Regions from separate parts of the Streptomyces sp. NPDC004752 genome, predicted to be linked through region 3. Evidence: predicted binding sites of a transcription regulator. Region 3 holds the regulator's gene; each other region holds the start of a gene.
What was found. Region 3 encodes HrcA, which represses chaperone genes, less so after heat shock. Its sites were predicted from a motif close to TTNGCACTCNGNNNNNCNGAGTGCNAA; they were not measured.
Positions count from the first base shown of each region.

Region 1: the regulator HrcA is predicted to act here: its motif matches at 3,725-3,751, upstream of groL (chaperonin GroEL).
Region 2: the regulator HrcA is predicted to act here: its motif matches at 4,164-4,190, upstream of groES (co-chaperone GroES).

Region 1 is NZ_JBSGBN010000002.1:68,607-75,857, forward strand. Features, by position in the region: gene ACWEKM_RS01325 (MurR/RpiR family transcriptional regulator) at 1-624, shown strand, start outside; gene murQ (N-acetylmuramic acid 6-phosphate etherase) at 821-1,756, shown strand; gene groL (chaperonin GroEL) at 1,939-3,561, opposite strand; gene ACWEKM_RS01340 (cold-shock protein) at 3,914-4,117, opposite strand; gene ACWEKM_RS01345 (MoaD/ThiS family protein) at 4,552-4,827, opposite strand; gene thrC (threonine synthase) at 4,824-6,107, opposite strand; SAM riboswitch class I at 6,126-6,290, opposite strand; gene ACWEKM_RS01355 (glucosyl-3-phosphoglycerate synthase) at 6,449-7,251, shown strand, end outside.
Region 2 is NZ_JBSGBN010000117.1:9,226-16,476, reverse strand. Features, by position in the region: gene ACWEKM_RS35315 (MOSC domain-containing protein) at 1-224, shown strand, start outside; gene ACWEKM_RS35310 (SDR family NAD(P)-dependent oxidoreductase) at 322-1,095, shown strand; gene ACWEKM_RS35305 (ester cyclase) at 1,193-1,900, shown strand; gene groL (chaperonin GroEL) at 1,967-3,592, opposite strand; gene groES (co-chaperone GroES) at 3,709-4,017, opposite strand; gene ACWEKM_RS35290 (polysaccharide deacetylase family protein) at 4,228-5,070, opposite strand; gene ACWEKM_RS35285 (polysaccharide deacetylase family protein) at 5,067-6,002, opposite strand; gene ACWEKM_RS35280 (THUMP-like domain-containing protein) at 6,093-7,251, shown strand, end outside.
Region 3 is NZ_JBSGBN010000038.1:15,703-22,953, reverse strand. Features, by position in the region: gene ACWEKM_RS17975 (Uma2 family endonuclease) at 1-410, shown strand, start outside; gene ACWEKM_RS17970 (DUF3097 domain-containing protein) at 379-1,197, opposite strand; gene ACWEKM_RS17965 (MBL fold metallo-hydrolase) at 1,232-1,954, opposite strand; gene hrcA (heat-inducible transcriptional repressor HrcA) at 2,173-3,189, shown strand; gene dnaJ (molecular chaperone DnaJ) at 3,190-4,326, shown strand; gene ACWEKM_RS17950 (nitronate monooxygenase) at 4,515-5,591, shown strand; gene ACWEKM_RS17945 (16S rRNA (uracil(1498)-N(3))-methyltransferase) at 5,588-6,346, shown strand; gene ACWEKM_RS17940 (hypothetical protein) at 6,670-7,251, shown strand, end outside.

The DNA.
Region 1 (7,251 bases), on a different contig from region 3:
CAGTCCGGCCGCCCGCCCGCCCTCACGACCGACATCGCGGTCGACGACCCGATCGCCGATGTCGTCGCCAAACTCGCCTACGACGAGCAGCAGACCCTCGCCGACACGGCCGCCGGGCTCGACACCGTGCAGTTGGGCGCTGCGGTCGCCGCGCTGGTCGGCGCACGGCGCACCGATGTGTACGGGATCGGCGCGTCCGGACTGGTCGCCCAGGACCTCACCCAGAAGCTGCTGCGCATAGGGCTGATAGCCCACGCCCACAGCGATCCGCACCTCGCCGTGACGAACGCGGTGCAGCTGCGCTCCGGCGATGTGGCCATCGCGATCAGCCACTCCGGGTCGACGGGGGACGTCATCGAGCCGCTGCGGGCCGCGTTCGAGCACGGGGCCACCACGGTCGCCATCACCGGACGGCCGGACGGCCCGGTCACCCAGTACGCCGACCATGTGCTCACCACCTCCACCTCCCGGGAGAGCGAGCTGCGGCCCGCCGCGATGTCCTCCCGGACCAGTCAACTCCTCGTCGTGGACTGCCTGTTCATCGGAGTGGCGCAGCGCACCTACGAGACCGCCGCGCCCGCGCTGGCCGCTTCCTACGAGGCGCTGGCCCACCGGCACCGCTGAGCGCCGAGTGCTCCGCCGACCAGCGGGATCCCCGTCGCGGCGGGGCCGCACACCGACACCGGCCCGCCCGCGCCCCGTTCGGGACGCCGCCGCACCGCGGCGGACTTCGCTCGCCCCACCGGCACCGCTGGCACAAGAAGCACCGCTGGCACAAGAAGCACCGCTGGCACAAGAAGCACGGAGAGAGCCACCCGTCATGACCTCCATGTCCGACCCCAGTCAGCTCCGCGCCGAACTGGAGACGCTCACCACCGAGGCGTTCCGGCCCGAACTCGCCGGCATCGACAAGCTGCCCACCCTGGAGATCGCCCGGCTGATGAACGGCGAGGACAGCGCCGTGCCCTCCGCCGTCACCGCACGCCTCCCGCTGATCGCCGCCGCCGTCGACGCGATCGCCGCGCGCATGGCCCGCGGCGGCCGGCTGGTCTACGCCGGCGCGGGCACCGCGGGCCGCCTCGGTGTCCTGGACGCCTCCGAGTGCCCGCCCACCTTCAACACCGACCCCGGTCGGGTCGTCGGCCTGATCGCGGGCGGCGCCGAGGCGATGGTCAGCTCCGTGGAGGGTGCGGAGGACTCGAAGGAACTGGCCCGCGAGGACCTCGACTCGCTCGCGCTCACCCCCGACGACACGGTGGTCGGCGTCTCCGCCTCCGGCCGCACCCCGTACGCGATCGGTGCGGTCGAGCACGCCCGCGCCCTGGGCGCCCTGACCGTCGGTCTGGCCTGCAACGCGCACAGCGCGCTCGCGGCGGCGGCCGAATACGGCATCGAGATCGTCGTCGGCCCCGAGCTGATCACCGGTTCCACCCGACTGAAGGCCGGCACGGCACAGAAGCTGGTGCTCAACATGCTGTCGACGATCACGATGATCCGGCTGGGCAAGACGTACGGGAATCTGATGGTCGACGTACGCGCCTCCAACAACAAGCTGCGCGCCCGCTCCCGCCGTATCGTCGCCCTGGCCACCGGCGCCGCCGACGAGGAGATCGAACGGGCCCTGACCGAGACCGACGGCGAGGTGAAGAACGCGATCCTCACCCTCCTGTCCGGTGTCGACGGCCCGACGGCCGCCCGCCTGCTGGAGGAGTCCGGCGGCCATCTGCGTGCCGCGCTGGCGGGCGCGGGCGGCTGACCCGCACGCCCGGGGAGCGCGCAACGCCCCGCCTCCGGAAGGTCATGTCCCGCGCCTTCCGGCGCCCGCCACCCGCATCGGGCGCCCCGTGACGTCCCGTGACACGCCCGAGGGCGGCACCCCCTGGCTTCAGGGAGTGCCGCCCTCGGTACGCGACGGACGGAGCCGATCCTCGATGAGGATCAGAAGTCCATGTCACCGCCCGGCATGCCACCCGGGGCGGCCGGAGCGGCCTTCTCGGGCTTGTCGGCGATGACGGCCTCGGTGGTGAGGAACAGCGCGGCGATGGAGGCGGCGTTCTGCAGGGCGGAACGCGTCACCTTCGCCGGGTCGATGATGCCCTCGGCGACCAGGTCGACGTACTCGCCGGTCGCGGCGTTCAGGCCGTGGCCCGGGGTGAGGTTGCGGACCTTCTCGACCACGACGCCGCCCTCAAGGCCGGCGTTGACGGCGATCTGCTTGAGCGGGGCCTCCAGGGCGAGCTTCACGGCCTGCGCGCCGGTCGCCTCGTCCCCGTCCAGCTCCAGCTTCTCGAAGACGTTGGTGGTCTGCAGCAGGGCCACGCCACCACCGGCGACGATGCCCTCCTCGACGGCCGCCTTGGCGTTGCGCACGGCGTCCTCGATGCGGTGCTTGCGCTCCTTCAGCTCCACCTCGGTGGCGGCACCGGCCTTGATGACGGCGACGCCGCCGGCCAGCTTGGCCAGGCGCTCCTGGAGCTTCTCGCGGTCGTAGTCCGAGTCGCTGTTCTCGATCTCGGCGCGGATCTGGTTGACCCGGCCGTTGACCTGCTCGGAGGAGCCGGCACCGTCGACGATGGTGGTCTCGTCCTTGGTGATGACGACCTTGCGGGCGCGGCCCAGGAGGTCCAGGGTCGCGTTCTCCAGCTTGAGGCCGACCTCCTCGGAGATGACCTCGCCGCCCGTGAGGATGGCGATGTCGCCGAGCATGGCCTTGCGGCGGTCGCCGAAGCCCGGGGCCTTGACGGCGACGGACTTGAAGGTGCCGCGGATCTTGTTGACGACCAGGGTGGACAGAGCCTCGCCCTCGACGTCCTCGGCGATGATCAGCAGCGGCTTGCCCGACTGCATGACCTTCTCCAGGAGCGGGAGCAGGTCCTTGACGGAGCTGATCTTGGAGTTGGCGATCAGGATGTACGGGTCGTCGAGCGACGCCTCCATACGCTCCATGTCGGTGGCGAAGTACGCCGAGATGTAGCCCTTGTCGAAGCGCATGCCCTCGGTGAGCTCAAGCTCAAGGCCGAAGGTCTGCGACTCCTCGACGGTGATGACGCCTTCCTTGCCGACCTTGTCCATGGCCTCGGCGATCAGCTCGCCGATCTGGGTGTCGGCGGCGGAGATGGAGGCCGTGGAGGCGATCTGCTCCTTGGTCTCGACGTCCTTCGCCTGCTCCAGCAGGGCGGCGGAGACGGCCTCGACGGCCTTCTCGATACCGCGCTTCAGGGCCATCGGGTTGGCGCCGGCGGCGACGTTGCGCAGGCCCTCCTTGACCAGGGCCTGGGCGAGGACGGTCGCGGTGGTCGTACCGTCACCGGCGACGTCGTCCGTCTTCTTGGCTACTTCCTTGACCAGCTCGGCGCCGATCTTCTCGTACGGGTCCTCGAGCTCGATCTCCTTGGCGATGGAGACACCATCGTTGGTGATCGTGGGGGCGCCCCACTTCTTCTCGAGGACGACGTTGCGGCCCTTGGGGCCGAGCGTCACCTTCACGGCGTCCGCGAGCTGGTTCATGCCGCGCTCGAGGCCGCGCCGCGCCTCCTCGTCGAACGCGATGATCTTGGCCATGTGAAGTGGTCCCTCCAGGACTGGGGGTGATTCCTTCGGACCGCGCCCGCGCCCGCGACGGACGGCTCGCCGACCTCGTGGTTCCTTGCCCCACACGGCCCGCGGGCCTCACCGACCCGGTCCTTCGTTGTCACTCTCACCTTCAGAGTGCTAACGCCAATGATTAGCACTCGACCCACCCGAGTGCAAGATGCGACCGTGACGCGGGCCCGTCGCGTGGGGTCGCGGCGCGGCGGTGACGGCGGGGTGGTGAAGGGTGCCGGACGGGTGTACGCGCCCCCGGGCCGGGCGGCGTGGGGCATGGCGAAGGGCCCGCACCCCGAAAGCTGCGGGCCCTTCGCGTGAAGTACGTTCAGGCGGTGACGCGAACCATATCGGCCTGCGGGCCCTTCTGACCCTGCGAGATCTCGAACTCGACCCGCTGGCCCTCTTCCAGGGTGCGGTAGCCGTCCATCTGAATCGCGCTGTAGTGGACGAAGACGTCCGCACCACCGTCGACCGCGATGAAGCCGTACCCCTTCTCCGCGTTGAACCACTTGACGGTGCCCTGAGCCATGCCTAACTCCCCTATTACTGGCCCTTGCACAGATCCACACTTCGTGGACCCGGGTCAGACCTCACCCTCCACGGTGGGGGGCGTGCGCCGGAACGCGTCGACCGCGGCTGAATGTATCTGTCCAACTGCCGTCTGCAACAGGTCAATCGGACGAGAAATCTGGACGCGCCCGGTCGGGAATTTATTGAGAATTCATCAGAATTCAGGGCAAGTCGGGCTCCATAAAAGGAGCAAAAGCCGCGAAGAAAGCGGGGAGTTTGGCGACTTCTTGGCGGGTGCACGGAGTGAATCCGGGGCCTGCGCCCCGGGAGGCCGGGAACGCGTTCCCCAACTCTACCGCGCTCAACCCCACTGAATGACCCCCTCCGTTTCTCTCACGGAGGGGGCCATCGGATGAACAGTCGGTAATGGGAGTTATCGAAGGTAAGGGAGCGTCAGCCGCCGGCCACGGCCGGGATGATGGACACGCCCGCGCCGTCCGGCGTCGCGGTCTGAAGGCCCTGCTCGAAGCGGACGTCGTCGTCGTTGACGTACACGTTGACGAAGCGGCGCAGCTTGCCCTGGTCGTCCAGGACGCGCGCGGCGATGCCGGTGTGGTTCTTCTCCAGGTCGGCGATGACCTCTTCGAGGGTGGCGCCCTCGGCGCTCACCTCGGCCCGGCCGCCCGTGTAGGTACGCAGAATGGTGGGGATGCGAACGGTCACGCTCATGCGAGGCCAGCCTCTCGGAAGGAGTCCAGGTTGGGGCGGATGGTGGCGGTCAGGCCGGTGCCGGCCACCGCGTCGAGGGTCTTGAGGCCGTCGCCGGTGTTGAGGACGACCGTGGTGAGCGCGGGGTCGAGGACACCGTCCTCGATCAGCTTCTTCGTCACACCCACGGTGACGCCGCCGGCCGTCTCCGCGAAGATGCCCTCGGTCCGCGCCAGCAGCTTGATCGCCTCGACCACCTGCTCGTCCGTCACGTCCTCCACGGCGCCGCCGGTGCGGCGGGCGATGTCGAGCACATAAGGGCCGTCGGCCGGGTTGCCGATCGCCAGGGACTTGGCGATGGTGTTCGGCTTCTGCGGGCGGACCACGTCCTGACCGGCCTTGAACGCGGTGGACACCGGCGAGCAGCCCTCGGCCTGCGCGCCGAAGATCTTGTACGGCCGGTCCTCGACGAGGCCCAGCGCGATCAGCTCCCGCAGTCCCTTGTCGACCTTGGTGAGCTGGGAGCCGGAGGCGATCGGGACGACGATCTGGTCGGGCAGCCGCCAGCCGAGCTGCTCGCAGATCTCGTACGCCAGGGTCTTGGAGCCCTCCGCGTAGTACGGCCGCAGATTGACGTTGACGAAGCCCCAGCCCTCGCCGGCCGGATCGCCGATCAGCTCGGAGCAGAAGCGGTTCACGTCGTCGTAGTTGCCCTCGATGCCGACGAGATCACCGCCGTAGATCGCGGCCATGACGACCTTGCCCTGCTCCAGGTCGTGCGGGATGAACACACAGGAGCGCAGTCCGGCGCGGGCCGCCGCGGCGCCGACGGCCCCGGCGAGGTTGCCGGTCGAGGAGCAGGACAGGGTCGTGAAGCCGAAGGCGCGCGCCGCCTCCAGCGCCTGGGCGACCACCCGGTCCTTGAAGGAGTGCGTCGGGTTGCCGGAGTCGTCCTTCACATACAGGCCGCCGGTGACGCCCAGCTCGCGGGCCAGGTTGTCGGCCTGCACCAGCTTGGTCCAGCCCGGGTTCAGATTGGGCTTTGCGGCCACGTCCGCGGGGACCGGCAGCAGCGGCGCATAGCGCCAGATGTTCGCGGGACCCGCCTCGATCGTCCGACGCAGCTCCTCGGTGTCGTACGCCGAGAAGTCGTAGGCGATCTCCAGCGGGCCGAAACACTCCTCGCAGGCGAACACCGGTCCGAGTGGCACCCGGTGGCCGCACTCGCGGCAGCTCAAGGCCGCGGCGGGACCGAGGTTCGCGGACTGGTTCGTGGTGCTTGCAACGGTCTGCACAGCCATGTGAGGCGAGGCCCTTTCTCCTCATCTTCCTCACGACGCATCTCGCCGTGAGACGGATTTGGCACCTTCCCTAGCCGGGAGCCTCGCGGAAACGATCGACTGGTGCAGCGATCCTTACGAGTACCGACTGGAGGGTTGCCGGGGCTTCATCGGGCCGTGTCCCTCTGCCCCTCTGGATGAGCTGTATGCGGTTGTGAACGCCGAATGGCCCCGACATGCGATGGCCATCCGCGTTGTTCAAGACTGTAACCGAAGGCCAGGACAGTTGAGATAGTCGTCCGAACCGCGAGATGGATCACACCCGCGCCCGGTGTGATCACGACAGTGAGGAGCAGCCGACCGTGCTGGAAGAAGTCGAGCGCTGGCTGGCCACCCGCTCCTGGTCGGTGACCGACCGCCCGCTGCACACCATCCTCGCCGCGAAACAGCGCACGGGCCAGTCGGTCTCCGTCGTGCTGCCCGCGCTCAACGAGGAGGAGACGGTCGGCGACATCGTCGCGGTCATCCGGCACGACCTCATGCGCCAGGCGCCGCTGGTCGACGAGATCGTCGTCGTCGACTCGGGGTCCGCCGACCGCACCGCCGAGGTGGCCGCCGCGGCGGGCGCCCGGGTGGAGCACCGCGACGCCATCCTGCCGCGGCTGCCCGCCGCACCCGGCAAGGGCGAGGTCCTGTGGCGCTCGCTGCTGGTCACCGGCGGGGACATCGTCTGCTTCGTCGACGCGGACCTGCGGGAGTTCTCCACCGACTTCGTCACCGGGATCGTGGGCCCACTGCTCACCGACCCGGACATCGACCTGGTCAAAGCCATGTACGACCGGCCGCTGGCCGGCGCGGCCGGCCAGGGCGGCCGGGTCACCGAGCTGATGGCCCGCCCGCTGCTCAATATGCACTGGCCGCGGCTGGCCGGTTTTGTGCAGCCGCTCGGCGGCGAGTACGCGGCCCGCCGCTCGCTGCTGGAGCAGCTGCCGTTCCCTGTCGGATACGGCGTCGAACTGGGCATGCTGATCGACGCCCTGCACCTGGTGGGCCTGGACGCCCTCGCCCAGGTCGATGTCGGCGTGCGCAAGCACCGGCACCAGGACGGGCAGGCGCTGGGCCGGATGGCCGCCTCGATCTACCGCACCGCCCAGCTGCGGCTGGC
Region 2 (7,251 bases), on a different contig from region 3:
CCTACCTCCGGGTGATCGAGCCGGGCGAGATCCGGGCGGGCGACCCGGTGCGGATCGTGTACCGGCCGGACCACGACGTGACGGTCGCCGTGCAGTTCCGCGCGGAGACGACCGAGCGGGAACTGCTGCCCCGCGTCCTCGCGGCGGGCGCGGCCCTGCACCCGAAGGCGCTGGCCGAGGCCCGCGCGTACGTGGCGAAGTACGGGGGCGGCCAAGAGGTCTGAGCGGCCGTCACGGGCGCCCCGCCGACGGGCGTCCCGCCGGCCGGGTGGCCTCGCGCTCGGCGCGGATCCCGGCCGTCCGGGTAACTACTCTTGGGCCATGACAACGGCTCTGATTACGGGATCGACGGCGGGGATCGGCGCCGCGTTCGCGCGGCGGCTGGCGGCGGACGGGCATGACCTCGTACTGATGGCACGGGACACCAAACGGCTGCGCGAGCAGGCGACCGAACTGCACGACCGGCATGGCATCGAGGCGGAGGTGCTGACGGCCGACCTGTCGCTGGACGAGGGCATCGAGGCGGTCGCCGCCCGGCTCGGCGACCGCAGGAACCCCGTCGACCTGCTGATCAACAACGCCGGCTTCGGCAACAAGGGCCACTATCTCGACGTACCGATGGCCGACGAGCTGCGGATGCTCAAGGTGCATGTCGAGGCGGTGCTGCGGCTGACGTCGGCGGCGAGCGAGGCGATGCGGGAGCGCGGGCGCGGCGGGATCGTGAACGTGGCCTCGGTGGCGGCGTTCGTGCCGCGGGGCACGTACGGGGCGTCCAAGGCGTGGGTCGTGCAGTTCACCCAGGGCGTGGCGCGGGATCTGGCGGGCAGCGGGGTGCGGCTGATGGCGCTGGCCCCCGGGTTTGTGCGCACCGAGTTCCACCAGCGGGCCGGGATGGGCACGGACAACATCCCGGGATGGATGTGGCTGGACGCGGACAAGCTGGTCGCGACGGCGCTCGCGGACCTGGCGCGCGGCAGGACGGTGTCCATTCCGGACCCGCGGTACAAGGCGCTGATGGGGCTGGCGAAGGTGGCCCCGCGTGGGCTGGTGGGCGGGATCAGCTCACGGACCGGGCGCAGGTACGGCCCGCGGTGAGCCCCCGGCGAGCCCGGCCGCGACGGGGGTGACGGCGCCGCTGCGGTGGGAAGATGGGCAGGACGGAACCGGACCCAGGGGGGCCGGAGGCGGCGCCATGACGTTCGTACAGCTCATCGAGTGCAGGACGAGCCGGTTCGACGAGATGAACCGGTTGCTGGACACCTGGGTCGAGCAGACCAAGGGGAAGCGGACCGCGACCTACGACCTGGTCGGCAAGGACCGGTCCGACGCGTCGCACATCGTGGAGATCGTGGAGTTCCCCTCGTACGCGGACGCGATGCGGAACTCGAATCTTCCGGAGACGGACCGGGTCTTCCGGCAGCTGGTCGCCCTCTGCGACGAGATGCCGACGTTCATCGACCTGGACGTCGTACGCGACGAGCCGCTGGGCGCGGACACCGTGCGCCGCTTCTTCGCGACGCTGGCGGCGCCGGGCGAGCTGCCGCCGCTGAACGACCTGCTGGACGAGGACGTGCACAGCCACGATCCGCTCAATCCGCAGGACACGATCGGGCTGGACTCGGTCCGCGGCGAGTACCGGATGTGGCGGGCCGCCTTCGACTCCGCCTTCACCGTGGAGGACCTGATCGTCCAGGGCGACCGGGCCTGTGCCCGCTGGACCTGGAACGCCAGGCACACGGGGGAGTTCCTGGGGATCGCCGCCACCGGCAGGCAGCTCACCACTACCGGCACCACCGTCTTCCGGTTCGGCGCGAACGGACGGATCGCCGAGACATGGTGGCAGCACGACCAGTTGGGGCTGATGCAGCAGCTGGGCGCACTCGATCAACTGGAGCAGTGACGACGGCGGGCAGCACGAAGGCCCGGCACCCTCAGCCTCTCGGGTGCCGGGCCTCGTTGCCGGGTGTCAGTGGGCGTGGCCGTGGCCGTGGCCCGCGGCGGCCGGCTCCTCCTCTTCCTTCTTCTCGACGACCAGGGTCTCGGTCGTGAGGAGGAGGGAGGCGATGGAGGCGGCGTTCTCCAGGGCGGAGCGGGTGACCTTCACCGGGTCGATGACGCCGGCCTTGACCAGGTCGCCGTACTCGCCGGTGGCGGCGTTGTAGCCGTTGCCCTTGTCCAGCTCCTTGACCTTGGAGACGATCACGTAGCCCTCCAGGCCCGCGTTCTCCGCGATCCAGCGCAGCGGCTCGACGACGGCGTTGCGGACGACCGCGACACCGGTGGCCTCGTCGCCGGACTTGCCGAGGTTGCCCTCAAGGACCTTGGCGGCGTGGACCAGCGCGGAGCCACCACCGGAGACGATGCCCTCCTCGACCGCGGCGCGGGTCGCGGAGATGGCGTCCTCCAGACGGTGCTTCTTCTCCTTCAGCTCCACCTCGGTGGCGGCGCCGACCTTGATCACGCACACGCCGCCGGCCAGCTTCGCGAGGCGCTCCTGGAGCTTCTCGCGGTCCCAGTCGGAGTCGGTGTTCTCGATCTCGGCCTTGATCTGCGCGATGCGGCCCTCGACGTCCGACTTGTCGCCGGCACCGTCGACGATCGTGGTGTCGTCCTTGGTGACGGTGATGCGGCGGGCGCTGCCGAGCACGTCCAGGCCGGCCTGGTCCAGCTTGAGGCCGACTTCCTCGGAGATGACGGTGGCGCCGGTGAGGACCGCCATGTCCTGCAGCATCGCCTTGCGGCGGTCGCCGAAGCCCGGGGCCTTCACCGCGACGGCGTTGAAGGTGCCGCGGATCTTGTTGACGACCAGGGTCGACAGGGCCTCGCCCTCGACGTCCTCGGCGATGATCAGCAGCGGCTTGGCGGAGCCCGCCTGGATGACCTTCTCCAGCAGCGGCAGGAGTTCCGTGATGGCGGAGATCTTGCCCTGGTTGATGAGGATGTACGGGTCCTCCAGGACGGCCTCCATGCGCTCCTGGTCCGTCACGAAGTACGGCGACAGGTAGCCCTTGTCGAAGGCCATGCCCTCGGTGAAGTCCAGTTCGAGGCCGAAGGTGTTGGACTCCTCGACGGTGATGACACCGTCCTTGCCGACCTTGTCCATCGCCTCGGCGATCAGCTCGCCGACCTGCTGGTCCTGGGCGGACAGCGCGGCGACGGCGGCAATGTCGGACTTCTCGTCGATCGGCCGGGCCGAGCCGAGCAGGTCCTCGGAGATGGCCTTGACCGCGGCGTCGATGCCCTTCTTCAGGGCGGCCGGGGAGGCGCCGGCGGCGACGTTCCGCAGGCCCTCGCGCACCAGGGCCTGGGCCAGCACGGTGGCGGTGGTGGTGCCGTCACCCGCGATGTCGTTGGTCTTGGTCGCCACCTCCTTCACCAGCTGGGCGCCGAGGTTCTCGTACGGGTCCTCGATCTCGACCTCACGGGCGATGGTGACGCCGTCGTTGGTGATGGTGGGGGCGCCGAACTTCTTGTCGATGACGACGTTGCGGCCCTTGGGGCCGATCGTCACCTTCACCGTGTCGGCCAGCTTGTTGACGCCACGCTCAAGGGCGCGACGGGCGTCCTCGTCGAACTTCAGGATCTTCGCCATGGCAGCGGGAGCCCTCTCGGAAATCTGATGGAAAATACGCTGCGCCCCGGGCGCCCGGCTTCTTATCGGTCGGGATGCCAGGGGCGCAGCTCAAAGCAGGAGTGCTTCGGGGTGACTTACTTCTCGATGATCGCGAGCACGTCGCGAGCCGAGAGAACGAGGTACTCCTCGTTGTTGTACTTCACCTCGGTGCCGCCGTACTTGCTGTAGAGCACGACGTCGCCGACGCTGACGTCGAGCGGAAGACGGTTGCCGTCCTCGAAGCGGCCCGGGCCCACGGCCAGGACGACGCCCTCCTGGGGCTTCTCCTTGGCAGTGTCCGGAATGACCAGGCCCGAGGCCGTGGTCTGCTCGGCGTCGAGCGGCTGGACCACGATGCGGTCCTCAAGCGGCTTGATGGCAACCTTGGAGCTGGCGGTCGTCACGATCCGACCTCCCCCTTCGGAGATCTCACGGGGTTAACTGTCTGAGGTGGCGACCAGGTCGATCCGTCGTCGCGGGTGCCGGACCTGCCCGTCGCGTTGTTGGCACTCTCCTGGGGGGAGTGCCAGACCTGAGACTATGACTGCGATTAGCACTCGGTCAAGCGGAGTGCCAATCGGCCGCGCCGCGTCCGCCTTGGCACCCCCGACGGTTCACAGGTAATCCTCCAGGCGCGCCACGGTCAGACCCGCGGACTGGACCTGCCGGAGCAGGCGTGTCGTGCGCTCTCTGAGCGTGGGTCCGGTGGACTCGTCGGGGCCGACCAGGATGATGTCGCCGGGGCTCAGGCGCTTGTCGCCCCGGGCGTAGCTGAGGGTGTCGGCGGTCATCGCGGCCCGCCACAGGACCACCGCGGCGATGCCGCAGTCGGCCGCCGCGCGCAGGGTCGTCGTGTCGTACGTGTCGTACGGCGGACGGAAGAGGCGGGGGCGGATGCCGAAGCGGGACTTGAGCTTGTTCTGCTGGCCGCAGATCTCGGCGTGCTGCCCCGCGTAGGGCAGCCCGCGCAGGGCGGGATGGTCGAGGGTGTGGTTCTGGATGTCGGCGCCGACCGAGCGGAGCCGGGCGAAGTGGCCGTAGCCCGGTCCGACGACGCTGTCCGTGAGGAAGAAACTGACCGGGAGCCGCAGGTCGCGCACCATGTCGATGAACCGGGGGTCCCGCTCGGCGCCGTCGTCGTAGGTGAGGAAGACGACCCGGTCGGACGTCGCCACATGGTCCACGACCGGGGGCAGGGAACGGCCCGCGGTGCCGGTCGGCAGGGGGCGCGCCGCAGGCTTGGGGGCGGGGGCGAGCGGGGCGTTCAAGCCCCATTGGCGGTAGGGCTGTCGGGAGGCCGGGGCGTGCGTCCGTACGCCCTGGGCGGCCTTCTTGCCGAGCCGCTCGATGGGGTCGACGGACTGGGCACAGCCGGCCAGGAGCAGGGCACCGGCCAGGGCGCCGACGGCCGGCGTGCGGCACCGGGCCGCCGCCGTGGGCCGCCCCGGGCGCCTCACAGGTAGTCCTCCAAGCGGGCCACCGCGTACCCCTCGCGCGTGACCTTGTTCAGGAACCGCCGGACCATGTCGGTCATGGTGCCGTCCCAGTCGGAGCGGCCCCGGAAGTGGGTGAGCACGATGTCACCGGGGTGCAGGGCGCGGTCCCACTCGCGGTACTCCCAGTGGTCGACGAAGACCTCCTCGTCCCAGATCGGCGCGTACTCGATCCCGCAGGACTTGGCGGCGAGCAGGGTGTCCCGGTTGTAGTTGCCGTACGGCGGGCGGAAGACGGTGGGGCGCTTGCCGAGCTGCTTCTCCATGATGTCCTGCATGCCGCAGATCTCGTCCCGCTGCTCCTCGTAGGACAGACCGGGCAGGTAGGGGTGGTGGAGGGTGTGGTTGTTGAGCGTGATCCCCTGCGACTGCATCTTCCTGAAGTAGCCGTAGTCGTCCTTGGCCAGATAGTCACTGAGGAAGGCGGTGTACGGGATCTTCAGGTCGCTCATCATGCGCAGGAACGCCGGATCCTTCTCGGCGCCGTCGTCGATGGTGAGGAAGACCACTTTCTCCTTGGTGGGGATCGTGGTGAAGACCGGGGGCAGGTGCTCCTCCTCCTGGCCGTCGACCTCGAAGCCGTCGCGGGCGGTGATCCTCGGCTTGTGCGCCGGGGGTCGCGGGGGCGTCAGGGGGGCCTCGTCCAGACCCCAGCGGCGGGCGGCGGCGGCCAGGGTGGCACGGTCGGTGCTCCGCCGGGCGTCGTAGTCGTCCAGGCGGGGTGCGGGGGGTGCCTGGTGCGGCTGCCGGCCCGAGGCGGGCCGGACGTCCGCGTCCCCGCCCGGCGCCGTGCAGCCGGAGACGACGGCGGCGACGGCGAGCAGGGCGACACCGCCCCGGACACCCACCTTTCCACTCTGCACCCTATTTTTGTCATTTTGTACTACTACTCGCATGGTGCCGGATCCTCGCAGGCACCGGCCGCCGATCCGGTCCGACACCGCCGCCGGAGGCGCAGCATCCGTCGACTGGCCCACAATGACCCGGTGAACGACCTGCTCCCCTTCCGCTCCCTGCTCACCCCCGAGGGCCGCGCCCTCCTCGACGAGGTACGCGGCACGCGGCCGGACGACGAACTCGCCGTCGCCACCCGCCTGCGCCGCGCGCACCCGGTGGACCTGGTGTCGGCGGCCCTCGGCCAGGCCCGGCTGCGGCAGCGGGCGGCGGCGAAGTTCGGCGCCGCGGACGCGGAGCGGATGTTCTTCACGCCCGACGGGGTCGAACAGTCGACCCGGACCACCGTGGCGACGTACCGGGCGGCGCGCCTGCGCGATCTGGGCGTCGGCTCCATCGCCGACCTGTGCTGCGGCATCGGCGGGGACGCGATCGCGTTCGCCCGCGCCGGGATCCGGGTGCTCGCGGTGGACCGGGATCCGCTGACGGCCGAGGTCGCCCGGGCGAACGCGGCGGCGCTGGGCCTGGACGAGCTGATCGAGGTGCGGGAGGCGGATGTCACCCAGGTGGACACCTCCGGCTGGGATGCCGTGTTCGTCGATCCGGCCCGGCGCGGCGGCCGATCGGGAGGGGCGGCACGAGGCGCGTCGGTGAGGGGTGGTGGCCGGGCGACGACAGGAGGGGCCGCGCGAAGCGCGTCTATGGGGGGTGGTGGCCGGGCGACGACAGAAGGGGCCGCGCGAAGCGCGTCTATGGGGGGTGGTGGCCGGGCGACGGGTGGGCGGATCTTCGATCCGGAGGCATACTCGCCGCCGCTGTCATGGGCGGTGGGGGCGGCGTCGACGGCGCGCACGGCCGCGCTGAAGATCGCGCCCGGGATCCCCCACGAGGCGATCCCGGACCGGGCCGAGGCCGAGTGGATCTCGGACGGCGGGGATGTGAAGGAGGCGGTGCTGTGGTTCGGCACCGGGGCACCGGGCACCGTGCGGGCCACACTGCTGCCCGGGCCGCGGACCCTGCTCGGCCGGGGGCTGCCGGACCCCGAAGTACGGCCCGTCGGACGGTACTTGTACGAACCCGACGGCGCCGTCATCCGGGCGCATCTGGTGGCCGAGGCCGCCGCGGAACTGGACGGCGGGCTGATCGACCCCACGATCGCCTATGTGACCGCGGACGAACTGCGCCCGACGCCGTACGCCGCCGCGTACGAGATCACCGACCGACTCCCCTTCAACGTCAAGAAGTTGAAGG
Region 3 (7,251 bases):
GGCGACGGCTCCAGACGACAGATGTGGACATCGTCGACGAGGCCAGCGAGCCTGTGCCGGATCTGTTGGTGTTGGAACGCGGTATCGCCCCGGACTCGGGGCGGCTTCTGCCGTCCCAGTTGATCACGTCGGTGGTCGAGGTCGTCTCCAGAACGAGCGTCGACCGCGACTACGGGATCAAGCGCTCCATCTACGCGGCGGGCAAGGTCACCGCATACCTGATCATCGACCCGATCATGGCGCACTGTGTGCTGCTCACCGAACCCGTCGGTGACGGGGAGGTCGCCGACTACCGAGCGCAGCGTGTCACCAAGTTCGGTGACCCTCTCCCGCTGGAACCCCTGGGTGTCGAACTCGACACGAGCGAGTTCGGGACCGTCACCGGTGTCCGGCGTCACCACCTGCCGTGACGAAGTCGATCAGTTCCTCCACCCTCCCCAGCAACTCCGGCTCCAGGTCCTTGTACGACCGCACCCGCGACAGAATCCCCTGCCACGCCGCACCCGTGTTCTCCGGCCAGCCGAGCGCCCGGCACACGCCCGTCTTCCAGTCCTGGCCGTGCGGTACTTTCGGCCATTCCGCGATGCCCACGGACGACGGCTTGACCGCCGCCCAGATGTCGATGTAGGGGTGGCCGACCACCAGCGCGTGCTCACTGGCCACCGACTCGGCGATGCGCCACTCCTTCGTGCCGGGGACCAGATGGTCCACCAGGACGCCGAGCCGCGCGTCCGGACCCGGCGCGAACGAGGTCACGATGGACGGCAGGTCGTCCACGCCCTCCAGGTACTCCACGACCACGCCCTCGATGCGCAGATCGTCGCCCCACACCCGCTCTACCAGCTCCGCGTCGTGCCGGCCCTCCACGTAGATCCGCCCGGCACGGGCCACGCGCGCGCGTGCGCCGGGGACGGCGACCGAACCGGATGCCGTACGGGTGGGCCGTACCGGAGCCGACGACGGGCGCACCAGCGTCACCACCCGGCCCTCCAGCAGGAAACCGCGCGGCTCCAGCGGGAAGACGCGGTGCTTGCCGAAGCGGTCCTCCAGGGTGACCGTGCCCGCCTCGCAGCGGATCACCGCGCCGCAGAAGCCGGAGCCGGGCTCCTCCACCACCAGGCCGGGCTCGGCCGGGACCTCGGGGACGGGCTTGGGCTTCTTCCACGGCGGGGTCAGGTCCGGTGAGTACTGGCGCATTCGGATGACGATAGGAGAAGGTGCGGGCGGACGATCACGACACGCCGAAACGTGCCGCCAGCGCGTCCCGCTGCCCGCGGACGAACTCCGCGTCCACCACCGCCCCGTGACCGGGCACGTACAGCGCGTCCGGGCCGCCCAGGGCGAGCAGCCGGTCGAGGGCGGCGGGCCAGCGGGACGGCACGGCGTCATGGCCCGCCTGCGGCTCCCCGGACTCCTCGACCAGATCGCCGCAGAACACGACCCCGGGGTCGCCCGGAACCAGCACCGCCAGGTCATGGGCCGTGTGGCCGGGGCCCACGTTCGCCAGCAGCGCCTGCCGGCCGCCGCCCAGGTCCAGCGTCCGCTCGCCGCGGACCGGGTGGCGGGGGCGGACCAGGGCGCGCGCCGCCTTGGCCGCGCGCCGCGGGTCCAGGCCGTGGCGGACCGCGTCCCGGCGCAGTGCGTCCCGCTCGTGGGCGAACACCGCGGCCATGCCGACCGCGGCGTACACCTCGGCGCCGGTGAACGCCGCCGCGCCGAAGACATGGTCGAAGTGGGGGTGGGTGAGCGCGAGATGGGTCACACCGAGGCCGGCGATCTCCTCGGCCCGCGCGCGCAGCCAGGCGCCCTCCGCGAGGCTGGACCCGGCGTCCACGACAAGCGCCGTGCCCGCCCCGAGGACCAGTCCGACCGTGCAGTCCCAGCCCGGCAGCCGGCACCGTCCCACTCCGGTGGCCACCCGCTCCCAGCCCGCCTCTTCCCAAGTCGCCGTCATACGCCGACGCTAGTGCCCAATGGCCTCCGGGCACGATCCGGCGGGAGCAGCCTTGCCCGGGGTGCACCCCACGGCCGTACACTGGGGCGGGGAAGCTGGCACTCGCATGCGTAGAGTGCCAGGCGAAAGACCTGAATGACCTTGAACGACCTGTAAGACCTGAACGACCTGAATCACCTGAAAGGCCGCGGGGACGACTTGCTGGAGGTGAGCGCACGATGCTGAGTGAACGCAGGCTCCAGGTGCTGCGCGCCATCGTCCAGGACTATGTCGGCACCGAGGAGCCGGTGGGTTCGAAGGCGCTCACCGAGCGGCACAACCTCGGCGTCTCCCCGGCCACGGTCCGCAACGACATGGCGGCGCTGGAGGACGAGGGGTTCATCGCCCAGCCGCACACCAGCGCCGGGCGGATCCCCACCGACAAGGGCTACCGGCTGTTCGTGGACAAGCTCGCGGCCGTCAAGCCGATGACCCCGCCCGAGCGGCGCGCCATCCAGAACTTCCTGGACGGCGCCGTCGACCTGGACGATGTCGTGACGCGGACGGTGCGGCTGCTCGCGCAGCTGACCCGGCAGGTCGCCATCGTGCAGTACCCGTCCCTGACCCGCTCGACCGTGCGGCATGTGGAACTGCTCGCGCTCGCCCCCGCGCGCGTGATGCTCGTGCTGATCACGGACACCGGCCGGGTCGAGCAGCGGATGGTCGACTGCCCGGCGCCGTTCGGCGAGACGTCCCTGGCGGATCTGCGAGCGCGGCTCAACAGCCGGGTCGCGGGCCGCCGCTTCACGGACGTGCCGGGTCTCGTCGAGGATCTGCCGGATGCCTTCGAGGCCGAGGACCGCGGTACGGTCTCGACGGTGCTCTCCACCCTCCTGGAGACGCTCGTCGAGGAGAACGAGGAGCGGCTGATGATCGGCGGCACCGCCAATCTGACCCGCTTCGGCCATGACTTTCCCCTCGTGATCCGGCCGGTCCTGGAGGCCCTGGAGGAGCAGGTCGTGCTCCTCAAGCTGCTGGGCGAGGCGAAGGAACCGGGCGTGACCGTGCGTATCGGTCATGAGAACGCCCATGAGGGACTCAACTCCACGTCCGTGGTGTCGGTCGGCTACGGTTCGGGCGGCGAGGCAGTCGCCAAGCTCGGCGTGGTCGGACCGACCCGCATGGATTACCCGGGAACGATGGGAGCGGTACGCGCAGTGGCACGGTACGTCGGACAGATCCTGGCGGAGTCGTAAGTGGCCACGGACTACTACGCCGTTCTCGGCGTGCGCCGCGACGCGTCGCAGGAAGAGATCAAGAAGGCTTTCCGGCGGCTCGCACGCGAGCTGCACCCGGATGTCAACCCCGATCCGAAGACGCAGGAGCGCTTCAAGGAGATCAACGCCGCCTACGAGGTGCTGTCGGACCCGCAGAAGAAGCAGGTCTACGACCTCGGTGGCGATCCCCTCTCGCAGTCCGGTGGCGCCGGTGCGGGCGGCTTCGGGGCCGGTGGCTTCGGCAATTTCTCCGACATCATGGACGCGTTCTTCGGCACGGCGTCGCAGCGCGGACCGCGCTCGCGCACCCGGCGCGGCCAGGACGCCATGATCCGTATCGAGATCGAGCTGGACGAGGCGGCCTTCGGCACGACGAAGGACATCCAGGTCGACACGGCGGTCGTCTGCAAGACCTGCAACGGCGAGGGCGCGGCGCCGGGCACCACCGCCCAGACGTGTGACATGTGCCGCGGGCGCGGTGAGGTGTCGCAGGTGACGCGGTCCTTCCTGGGCCAGGTCATGACCTCGCGCCCATGCCCGCAGTGCCAGGGCTTCGGCACGGTCGTACCGACGCCGTGCCCGGAGTGCGCGGGCGACGGCCGGGTGCGCTCGCGCCGGACGCTCACGGTGAAGATCCCGGCCGGTGTGGACAACGGCACCCGCATCCAGCTCGCGGGCGAGGGCGAGGTCGGTCCCGGCGGCGGGCCCGCCGGCGATCTGTACGTCGAGATCCACGAGCTGCCGCACACCACCTTCCAGCGCCGCGGCGACGACCTGCACTGCACGGTGACGATCCCGATGACGGCGGCGGCCCTCGGTACGAAGGTGCCGCTGGAGACGCTGGACGGCATGGAGGAGGTCGACATCCGTCCGGGCACCCAGTCCGGCCAGTCGATCCCGCTGCACACCCGGGGCGTGACCCATCTGCGGGGCGGCGGCCGGGGCGACCTCATCGTGCACGTCGAGGTCCAGACCCCGACCAAGCTCGACCCCGAGCAGGAGCGCCTGCTGCGCGAACTGGCGAAACTGCGCGGCGAGGAGCGCCCCCTGGGCCAGTTCCAGCCCGGTCAGCAGGGGTTGTTCTCGCGGTTGAAGGATGCGTTCAACGGGCGTTGACGTGGGCTGTGGGTGCTGCCGGGGGTCCGGGGGTCGGTCCCCGGGTAGGCGCAGTCAGCCCGGTCAGCAGGGGTTGTTCTCGCGGTTGAAGGACGCGTTCAACGGGCGCTGAGGTACCGGTTGCCGGCGGCTTATGCCAGGCGCATGCCGGATTCGGACTTGTGGGGAGGACGTGACAACATGCGGTCATGTCCTCCCCACTGACCGATCTCTGCCCACATCCGATCGTGCAGGCCCCGATGGCGGGCGGTGTCGCCGTCCCGCAGCTCGCCGCCGCCGTGTCCGAGGCCGGTGGGCTGGGGTTCCTCGCTGGCGGGTACAAGACCGCCGACGGCATGTATCAGGAGATCAAGCAGTTGCGGGGGCTCACCGGCCGTCCCTTCGGTGTGAACCTCTTCATGCCCCAGCCCGAGTATTCCGACCCGGCGGCCGTCGAGGTGTACGCGCACCAACTGGCCGGCGAGGCCGCCTGGTACGAGGTCGAACTCGGCGACCCGGACAGTGGCCGGGACGACGGCTACGAGGCCAAGCTGGCCGTGCTGCTCGACAACCCCGTGCCGGTGGTGTCGTTCCACTTCGGCGTCCCGAGCCGGAACGTCATCGACTCGCTGCGCCGGGCCGGCATCGTCACCCTGGTCACCGCGACCACCGCGGAGGAGGCCCTGGCCGTGCAGCGGGCCGGCGCCGACGCGGTGATCGCCCAGGGCGTGGAGGCCGGCGGCCATCAGGGCACCCATCGCGACATCCCGGAGAACGACGGCTCCGGCCTGGGGCTGCTCGCCCTCGTCGCCCAGGTCCGCGAGACCGTGGACATCCCGATCGTCGCCGCCGGCGGGATCATGCGCGGCGGCCACATCGCCGCGGTCCTCGCGGCCGGCGCCGCCGCCGCCCAACTCGGCACCGCGTTCCTCGCCACCCCCGAGTCCGGCGCGTCCGCCGTGCACAAACAGGCCCTCACCAGCCCCCTGTTCACGCGTACGGAGCTGACCCGGGCGTTCTCCGGCCGGCCGGCCCGCGGCCTGGTCAACCGGTTCCTGCGCGAGCACGGCCCGTACGCCCCCGCCGCCTACCCCGAGGTCCACCACCTGACCGCGCCGCTGCGCAAGGCCGCCGCCAAGGCCGGTGACGCGCAGGGCATGGCGCTGTGGGCGGGCCAGGGCCACCGGATGGCCCGTGACCTGCCCGCCGGACGGCTGGTGGAGACCCTGGCGGCCGAACTCGACGCGGCCAGGACAGCGTTGTCGGCCGGGGGCGACTCGCAATGACGGCGCCGGTGTTCGTGGTCGACTCACTGGACGACGTGGGCGCGGTCGGCGGGGAGTTCGTGCTCGACGGGCCGGAGGGCCGGCACGCGGTGTCCGTGAAGCGGCTGCGGCCCGGCGAGGACGTCGTGCTCACCGACGGCCGCGGGCGCTGGATCGAGGGCGTGGTCAAGGCCGCCGAGGGCAAGGACCGCCTGGTCCTCATGGATCTGGAGAGCGTCGTAGAGGAGCCCGTGGAGCAGCCCCGGATCACCGTCGTCCAGGCGCTGCCCAAGGGCGACCGGGGCGAGGTGGCCGTGGAGACCATGACCGAGGTCGGTGTCGACGCCGTTGTGCCCTGGCAGGCGGCCCGCTGCATCACCCAGTGGAAGGGCGAGCGGGGTCTGAAGGCGCTCGCCAAGTGGCGGGCCACCGCCCGCGAGGCCGGCAAGCAGTCCCGCCGGGTGCGCTTCCCGGAGATCGCGGACGCGGCCACCAGCAAACAGGTCGCCGCGCTGCTCGCGGACGCCGACCTCGCCGTAGTCCTGCACGAGGACTGCGACCACGGCAGCGCACCGCTGGCCACCGCCGAACTCCCCACCGAGGGCGACATCGTGCTGGTCGTCGGGCCCGAAGGCGGCGTCTCCCCGGAGGAGTTGGCGCTCTTCGCGCAGGCGGGCGCGAAGCCGTACGTCCTCGGACGCACGGTGCTGCGTACGTCGACCGCCGGGACCGTCGCCGCGGCCCTGCTGTTGGGGCGTACGGGCCGCTGGTCCTGACGGGCCGTCGGCCCTGGTCCGTTGACCCGGGCTGGGCTCGCATGGGTGGCTGGTGGTTGGTGCTCTATCCGTGGTGTCCGAAGCCGGTGGCGCGCTTTGCGGCGTGGCTGTGCGTCCTGGGGTGCAGGGTGCTGCGCACGTCGACCCCGGGGACCGCCGCTGCGGCCCTGCTGTTGGGGCGTACGGGCCGCTGGTCCTGACGGGCCGTCGGCCCTGGTCCGTCGCCTGGCCCCGGCCCGCCGCTCGGGGTCGGGCTCACACAAACAGGTGACTGGCCGTTTGTGGCCTATCGCCGTGCACAGGTCGGTGGCACGCTGCCCTTCATGGGGGTATTCAGCCGGATTCGGCGCGGGCCGCGCGGCGCGCGGGTGACGGCCGTGGTGGGGCTCGTGGCGCTGGCCGTGGTCGGCGCGGTGGCCTGCCAGCCGACAGACCTGAGCACCGCGACCGTCGCGTACACCACCGACAGGACCGCGACGGCGCGGCTCGAACGGCAACACGTCGACGTGAGCTGGCTCAGCTGCACCGGCGGCAGCGACGGCAGCGACGGCACGACGGCGGGCGGCACGGCGACCGCGCGGACGCCCTCGCCCACCGAGCGCACGATCATCTCCGTCGACTGCCAGGGACGGACCAAGGATGGGAAGGACATCACCGTCAAGGGCCGGATCACCAAGGCCGTCGACGGCGCCTGCGTGCGCGGCGACCTGGTCGCCAAGGTGGACGGCCAAGAGCGGTTCCACGTCAACGGCCTCGGCGACTGCGACGCCACCCCCGGACCGGCGTACACCCCACCCCCCACCTACCGGCCCCCGAGCGGACCGCGGCCCGCCCCCACCGTCACCGTGACCGTGACCCGCACCCTGTGGTGCCAGGACGACCCCAACTGTCGGCCCGTCGCGGGC